Regions from separate parts of the Streptomyces sp. NPDC029674 genome, predicted to be linked through region 1. Evidence: predicted binding sites of a transcription regulator. Region 1 holds the regulator's gene; the other holds the start of a gene.
The links. Region 1 encodes HrcA, which represses chaperone genes, less so after heat shock. Its sites were predicted from a motif close to TTNGCACTCNGNNNNNCNGAGTGCNAA; they were not measured.

Region 1 (4,071 bases):
CGCATCGTGCCACGCTCTCTGAGCCGCACCGAATCGCACCCCGCACCCGGCGTACGCGCCCCCGTCTGCCCACGGCGCCCCGCCGGCGGCTACCGGCCGTCTCGGGTTGCTCGCGCAGTTCCCCGCGCCCCTGAAGGGGCGCGGGACGGTTGTTTTTAGGGGCGCGGGGAACTGCGCGACCAGCCCCCACGACCCGCAGACGACGAACAACGCGCACCGCTCCAGGCGCTACCGCCCGTTGAACGCATCCTTGAGGCGGGAGAACAACCCCTGCTGCCCCGGCTGAAACTGCCCCGTGGGCCGCTCCTCCCCGCGCAGCTGGGCCAGCTCCCGCAGCAGCCGCTCCTGCTCGGGGTCGAGCTTCGTCGGCGTGAGGACCTCGACGTGGACGATGAGGTCGCCGCGCCCGCCGCCGCGCAGGTGCGTGATGCCGCGCCCGTGCAGCGGGACGGACTGCCCCGACTGCGTGCCGGGCCGGATGTCGATCTCCTCGAGGCCGTCCAGCGTCTCCAGCGGCACCTTCGTGCCGAGCGACGCCGCCGTCATCGGGATCGTCACCGTGCAGTGCAGGTCGTCGCCGCGCCGCTGGAAGACGGCGTGCGGCAGCTCGTGGATCTCGACGTAGAGGTCACCGGCGGGACCGCCGCCGGGCCCGACCTCGCCCTCGCCCGCGAGCTGGATCCGGGTTCCGTTGTCGACACCGGCGGGAATCTTCACGGTCAGCGTCCGGCGCGACCGGATGCGGCCGTCACCGGCGCACTCCGGGCACGGCGTCGGCACGACGGTGCCGAAGCCCTGACACTGCGGGCACGGCCGCGAGGTCATGACCTGCCCGAGGAAGGACCGCGTGACCTGGGACACCTCACCGCGACCGCGGCACATGTCACACGTCTGCGCCGACGTCCCCGGCGCGGCACCTTCACCACTACAGGTCGTACACACCACAGCGGTGTCGACCTGGATGTCCTTGGTGGTCCCGAAGGCGGCCTCTTCGAGGTCGATCTCGAGCCGGATCATGGCGTCCTGGCCGCGGCGCGTGCGCGACCGGGGGCCGCGCTGCGACGCCGTCCCGAAGAACGCGTCCATGATGTCGGAGAAGTTGCCGAAGCCACCGGCGCCGAAGCCGCCCGCGCCTCCGCCGCCGCCCGCCTGGGAGAGCGGGTCTCCGCCGAGGTCGTAGACCTGCTTCTTCTGCGGGTCCGACAACACCTCGTACGCGGCGTTGATCTCCTTGAAGCGCTCCTGAGTCTTCGGGTCCGGATTCACATCCGGGTGAAGCTCACGAGCCAGCCTCCGGAAGGCCTTCTTGATCTCGTCCTGGGAAGCGTCGCGGCGCACGCCGAGTACGGCGTAGTAGTCCGTGGCCACTTACGACTCCGCCAGGATCTGTCCGACGTAACGTGCCACTGCGCGTACTGCTCCCATCGTTCCCGGATAGTCCATGCGGGTCGGTCCGACCACGCCGAGCTTGGCGACTGCCTCGCTTCCCGAACCGTAGCCGACCGAGACCACGGACGTGGAGCTGAGCCCCTCATGGGCGTTCTCGTGACCGATCCGTACGGCCATGCCCGAATCCTGCACCTCACCAAGCAACTTGAGGAGCACGACCTGCTCCTCGAGGGCTTCGAGAACGGGCCGGATGGTGAGGGGAAAGTCATGTCCGAATCGGGTGAGATTGGCGGTGCCGCCGATCATCAGCCGTTCTTCGGTCTCCTCCACGAGCGTTTCGAGGAGGGTGGAGAGGACGGTCGCGACGGTGCCGCGGTCCTCGGTCTCGAAGGCCTCGGGCAGGTCCTGCACCAACTGTGGCACATCCGCGAACCGCCGCCCCGCGACCCGGCTGTTCAGCCGGGCCCGCAGATCCGCGAGCGCGCTCTCGCCGAACGGCGCCGGGCAGTCGATCATGCGCTGCTCGACGCGTCCCGTGTCGGTGATCAGTACGAGCATGAGCCGGGCCGGAGCCAGCGAGAGCAGCTCCACGTGCCGCACCGTCGACCTGGTGAGCGACGGGTACTGCACGACGGCGACCTGCCGGGTCAGCTGCGCGAGCAGCCGCACCGTACGCCCCACGACATCGTCGAGGTCCACGGCACCGTCGAGGAAGTTCTGGATGGCCCGCCGCTCGGGAGCGGTCATCGGCTTGACGCCGGCGAGCTTGTCGACGAAGAGGCGGTAACCCTTGTCGGTCGGGATGCGCCCCGCGCTGGTGTGCGGCTGGGCGATGAACCCTTCCTCCTCCAGCGCCGCCATGTCGTTGCGGACGGTGGCCGGGGAGACCCCCAGACGGTGCCGCTCGGTGAGCGCCTTGGAGCCGACGGGCTCCTCCGTCCCCACATAGTCATGGACGATGGCGCGCAGCACTTCGAGCCTGCGTTCATTGAGCATCGCGCACACCTCCAGCTGTCTCCGTGAGCCCCGACTGGCACTCACCGCGGGCGAGTGCCAGCCTTTCAAAGGGTCAGTGTACGGCCGTCGGGTACGGGCCGGGCAAGACAGCGGCTGCCGAACACCGCGCGTGCGGATAGCGTCACCGTATGAACGTGACGCCGGCATGGGAAGCGGTGGGCTGGGAGCGGCTCGCGCCGCGCGTGGGGCGGTGCCGTCTGCCCGTCTGGGACTGCACGGCGGGGCTCGTCGTCGGGGACGACGCGGCCCTCATGGTCGACTCCGGTTCGAGCCTGGCCGAGGGCGCGGCCCTGCGGACCCGGGCCCAGCGCATCCTCGGCGGCGGCCGCAGAGTGACCCACCTCGCACTCACCCACCCCCACTTCGACCACGTCTTCGGGGCGGCCGCCTTCTCCGGTGTGGAGGTGTACGGGGCGGTGGGCATCGACACGGTCTTCGCCAAGGGCCGCGAAGAGCTGCGTGCGGACGCGGTACGCCACGGCCTGGACCCGGACGCGGCGGCGGAGGCGGCCGACCTCCTGGTCCACCCGCACCACCTGGTGTGCGGGGAGTGGACGCTCGACCTGGGCGGCGTCCAGGTGCTGCTCGCCAACATCGGCCCCGGCCACTCGGGCCACGACCTCGCGGTCCTCGTGCCCGGCACCGACGGCGGCCCGGAGATCGTGTTCTGCGGCGACCTCGTCGAGGAGTCGGGCGAACCGCAGGCGGGCCCGGACGCGGTACCGGCCCGCTGGCCGGCCGCGCTGGACCGCCTCCTGGAGCTGGGCGGCGAGGACGCGCTGTACGTCCCCGGCCACGGCGCGACGGTCAATGCGGCATTTGTCCACGCCCAACGCGCCACACTGGCAGCCCGCCACGGCGTGTCGTAACCCCAACGGGCGCCGCTCTTCCTATCGTCAGCAGAATGCGCCAGTACTCCGCCGACCTCACGCCCCCGTGGAAGAAGCCGAAGCCCGTACCCGAGGTGGCGGCGGACGCCGGCCTCGTGGTCGAGGAGCTGAGCACCGGGTTCTGCGGGGCGGTGATCCGCTGCGAGAAGACGGCGCAGGGTCCGACGGTGACGCTGGAGGACCGCTTCGGCAAGCACCGCGTGTTCCCGATGGAACCCCGCGGCTTCCTCCTGGAAGGCCGCCCGGTGACCCTGGTCCGCCCCACCCAGGCCTCTGCTCCCGTACGTCCCTCCCGCACCGCCTCCGGTTCGGTGGCCGTCCCCGGGGCGCGGGCCCGGGTCGCCCGGGCGGGACGCATCTACGTAGAGGGCCGGCACGACGCCGAACTGGTCGAGCGTGTCTGGGGTGACGACCTCCGCATCGAGGGCGTCGTCGTCGAGTACCTGGAGGGCATCGACGACCTCCCCTCGATCGTCGCCGAGTTCGCCCCCGGTCCCGACGCGCGCCTGGGCGTCCTCGTGGACCACCTGGTCCCCGGCTCCAAGGAGTCCCGCATCGCGGCGGAGGTCACCAGCGCGCACGCCCTCGTCGTCGGCCACCCCTACATCGACGTCTGGGAGGCGGTGAAGCCCTCCTCGGTCGGCATCCCCGGCTGGCCCCGCGTCCCCCGCGGCCAGGACTGGAAGACGGGCGTCTGCCGGGCGCTCGGCTGGCCCGAGAACACGGGGGCGGCCTGGCAGCGCATCCTGAACTCGGTCCACTCCTACAAGGACCT
Region 2 (4,071 bases), on a different contig from region 1:
TCCTCGCCGACGAACTGAACAAGATCCCCGCACTGATCGGCCTCGGCTCCGAGGCGGACTTCCGCGAGCACTGCTTCGTACCGACGGTCAGCGCGATCGCCCTGCGCGACATCGACACCCACGAGAAGCTGTACGCGCCGGTCACGGCCGCCGCCGAGGAGGAGAGCGAACTGGACGAATTCCTCTGCGCCTCCCAGAACGAGGGCCACACGCTCGTGACCGAGGAACTCTGCAACTGGATCATGGACCGACTGCCGTAATCCAGGAACCGGAAAAACCGGGAACCCGGGAAACGCCCGAGGGCGGCACCCCTTCCTGAGAAGGGGTGCCGCCCTCGGTACGTGAGGACAGTGATCAACCAGAGGTCGATCAGAAGTCCATGTCACCGCCCGGCATGCCGCCGCCGGCCGGGGCAGCGCCCGCCTTCTCCGGCTTGTCGGCGATGACGGCCTCGGTGGTGAGGAACAGCGCGGCGATGGACGCGGCGTTCTGCAGGGCAGAGCGCGTGACCTTCGCCGGGTCGAGGATTCCCTCGGCGATCATGTCGACGTACTCACCGGTCGCGGCGTTCAGGCCGTGGCCGACGGTCAGGTTGCGCACCTTCTCGACGACGACACCGCCCTCGAGGCCGGCGTTGACGGCGATCTGCTTCAGCGGGGCCTCGAGGGCCAGCTTCACAGCGGCGGCACCGGTGGCCTCGTCGCCCTCGAGCTCCAGCTTCTCGAAGACCTGGGAGGCCTGGAGGAGAGCGACGCCACCGCCGGCGACGATGCCCTCTTCGACGGCCGCCTTCGCGTTGCGAACGGCGTCCTCGATGCGGTGCTTGCGCTCCTTGAGCTCGACCTCGGTCGCGGCACCGGCCTTGATGACGGCCACGCCGCCCGCGAGCTTCGCCAGGCGCTCCTGGAGCTTCTCGCGGTCGTAGTCCGAGTCGCTGTTCTCGATCTCGGCGCGGATCTGGTTGACGCGGCCCTGGACCTGGTCGCTGTCACCGGCGCCGTCGACGATGGTCGTCTCGTCCTTGGTGATGACGACCTTGCGGGCGCGGCCGAGCAGGTCGAGACCGGCGTTCTCCAGCTTGAGGCCGACCTCCTCGGAGATGACGGTGCCACCGGTGAGGATGGCGATGTCGCCGAGCATGGCCTTGCGGCGGTCACCGAAGCCCGGGGCCTTGACGGCGACGGACTTGAAGGTGCCACGGATCTTGTTGACGACCAGGGTCGACAGGGCCTCGCCCTCGACGTCCTCGGCGATGATCAGCAGCGGCTTGCCGGACTGCATGACCTTCTCGAGGAGCGGAAGGAGGTCCTTCACGTTCGAGATCTTGGAGTTGACGATCAGGATGTACGGGTCGTCGAGCGACGCCTCCATACGCTCCATGTCGGTGGCGAAGTACGCCGAGATGTAGCCCTTGTCGAAGCGCATACCCTCGGTGAGCTCCAGCTCCAGACCGAAGGTCTGGGACTCCTCGACGGTGATGACGCCTTCCTTGCCGACCTTGTCCATCGCCTCGGCGATGAGCTCGCCGATCTGCGTGTCGGCGGCGGAGATGGAGGCCGTCGAAGCGATCTGCTCCTTGGTCTCGACATCCTTCGCCTGCTCGAGCAGGGCGCCGGAGACAGCCTCGACGGCCTTCTCGATGCCGCGCTTCAGGGCCATCGGGTTGGCACCGGCGGCCACGTTGCGCAGACCCTCGCGCACCAGGGCCTGGGCCAGGACGGTCGCGGTCGTCGTGCCGTCACCGGCGACGTCGTCCGTCTTCTTCGCGACCTCCTTGACCAGCTCGGCGCCGATCTTCTCGTACGGGTCCTCGAGCTCGATCTCCTTGGCGATGGAGACACCATCGTTGGTGATCGTGGGGGCGCCCCACTTCTTCTCGAGGACGACGTTGCGACCCTTGGGGCCCAGGGTCACCTTGACGGCGTCGGCGAGCTGGTTCATGCCGCGCTCGAGGCCGCGCCGTGCCTCCTCGTCGAACGCGATGATCTTGGCCATGTGAAGTGGTCCTCCCGGACGGGGTGGAAAAGCAAACGGACCGTGCTGGTGCCCGCGACGGACGGACTGCTTGCCGTGTGGTTCCTTGCCCCACGCGGCCTGCGGACCTCACCGACCCGATCCAAGTTCTGTCACTCTCACTCGGAGAGTGCTAAGCCCAATGATTAGCACTCGACCCCCACGAGTGCAAGGTGCTCCCGCCAGATCCACCCCGCGCGCGGAAGCATGGACGCAAGCACGGACGCACACGAGGGGCCCGTACCCCTGGTGGGATACGAGCCCCTCGCGATGCTTGCTTCGGTGGTCGATCGCGCCGAGCTAGACGGCGAGCTTGACCATGTCCGCCTGCGGACCCTTCTGGCCCTGCGAGATCTCGAACTCGACTCGCTGACCTTCTTCAAGGGTGCGGTAGCCGTCCATCTGGATCGCGCTGTAGTGGACGAAAACATCCGCACCACCGTCGACCGCGATGAAGCCGTACCCCTTCTCCGCGTTGAACCACTTGACGGTGCCCTGAGCCATGCCTAACTCCCCTATTACTGGCCCTTGCACAGGACCGCACTTCGCGGACCCGGGTCAGACCTCACCCCCCACTGATTGGGGGTGTGCGCCGGAACGCGTCGACCGCCGCTGAATGTATCTGTCCAACTGCCGTCTGCAACAGGTCAATCGGACGAGAATTCTGGGCACGCGCGATCGGTAATATGCGGAGAATTCGCCGGAATTCAGGGCAAGTCGGGCCAGGCAAAAGCCACATGAGGAGCAAATGGGCTGTGCGCTTTGGCTACTTCTTGTCGGCTCCGGGCCGACTTCGTATATGCACTCGGCACTAACGGCGAAGCACGCTTCCCAACTGTACCGCGCTCAACCATGCAGAATTGCCCCCTCCGTTTCTCTCGCGGAGGGGGCAATTCACATAACGCAGGGTACTTGCGGAATGGTCAGCCACCCGCGACGGCGGGAATGATCGAGACGCCGGCGCCGTCCGGCGTGGCCGTCTCGAGGCCCTGCTCGAAACGGACGTCGTCGTCGTTCACGTACACGTTGACGAAGCGGCGCAGCTTGCCCTGGTCGTCCAGGACACGGGCGGCGATCCCGGCGTGGTTCTTCTCCAGGTCGGCGATGACCTCACCCAGATTCGCCCCCTCGGCAGCGACCTCGGCCTTGCCACTGGTGTAGGTGCGCAGAATGGTGGGGATACGGACGTTGACGCTCATGGATTCACCTCAGGAGGTACGGGCCCCGTAAGGGGCGCGGGGAACTGCGCGAGGACGGACCACGACCCGCGGCCGACAGCGGACCGCGGGCCCTACGGCGACTAGTCGGCGAGCCCCGCGGCACGGAACGCCGAAAGGCTGGGCTTGATCGTCGCCGTGGCCTGCGAAGTCTCAGCGACAGCGTCAAGCGTCTTGAGGCCGTCCCCGGTGTTCAGGACAACCGTGGTGAGGGCCGGGTCGAGGAGCCCCGCCTCGAAAAGCTTCTTCGTGACACCCACCGTCACCCCGCCCGCGGTCTCCGCGAAGATCCCTTCCGTGCGGGCGAGAATCTTGATCGCCTCGACGACCTGCTCGTCGTTGACGTCCTCCACCGCCCCACCCGTACGCCGCGCGATGTCGAGCACGTACGGCCCGTCGGCGGGGTTGCCGATGGCGAGCGACTTGGCGATGGTGTTCGGCTTCTGGGGGCGTACGACGTCGTGGCCGGCCTTGAAGGCGGCGGACACCGGCGAACATCCCTCGGCCTGCGCACCGAAGATCTTGTACGGCTTGTCCTCGACGAGGCCGAGCGCGATGAGCTCCTTGAGCCCCTTGTCGATCTTCGTGAGCTGCGATCCGGAGGCGATCGGGATGACGAGCTGGTCCGGCAGGACCCACCCCAGCTGCTCGCAGATCTCGTACGCGAGGGTCTTGGAGCCCTCGCCGTAGTACGGCCGCAGGTTGACGTTGACGAAGCCCCAGCCCTCGCCCAGCGGGTCGCCGATGAGCTCGGAGCAGAAGCGGTTCACGTCGTCGTAGTTGCCCTCGATGCCGACGAGTTCGCCGCCGTAGACCGCGGCCATGACGACCTTGCCCTGCT

Region 2: groL (chaperonin GroEL) is a predicted target of HrcA. The motif match lies at 2,124-2,150, and genes of this name have one in related genera.

Annotation. Positions count from the first base shown of each region.
Region 1 covers NZ_JBJDPY010000001.1:442,405-446,475, forward strand. The annotation lists gene dnaJ (molecular chaperone DnaJ) at 229-1,368, opposite strand; gene hrcA (heat-inducible transcriptional repressor HrcA) at 1,369-2,385, opposite strand; gene ACI2L3_RS01965 (MBL fold metallo-hydrolase) at 2,541-3,275, shown strand; gene ACI2L3_RS01970 (DUF3097 domain-containing protein) at 3,311-4,071, shown strand, end outside.
Region 2 covers NZ_JBJDPY010000003.1:174,951-179,021, reverse strand. The annotation lists gene ACI2L3_RS08255 (esterase/lipase family protein) at 1-260, shown strand, start outside; gene groL (chaperonin GroEL) at 370-1,995, opposite strand; gene ACI2L3_RS08245 (cold-shock protein) at 2,314-2,517, opposite strand; gene ACI2L3_RS08240 (MoaD/ThiS family protein) at 2,937-3,212, opposite strand; gene thrC (threonine synthase) at 3,314-4,071, opposite strand, start outside.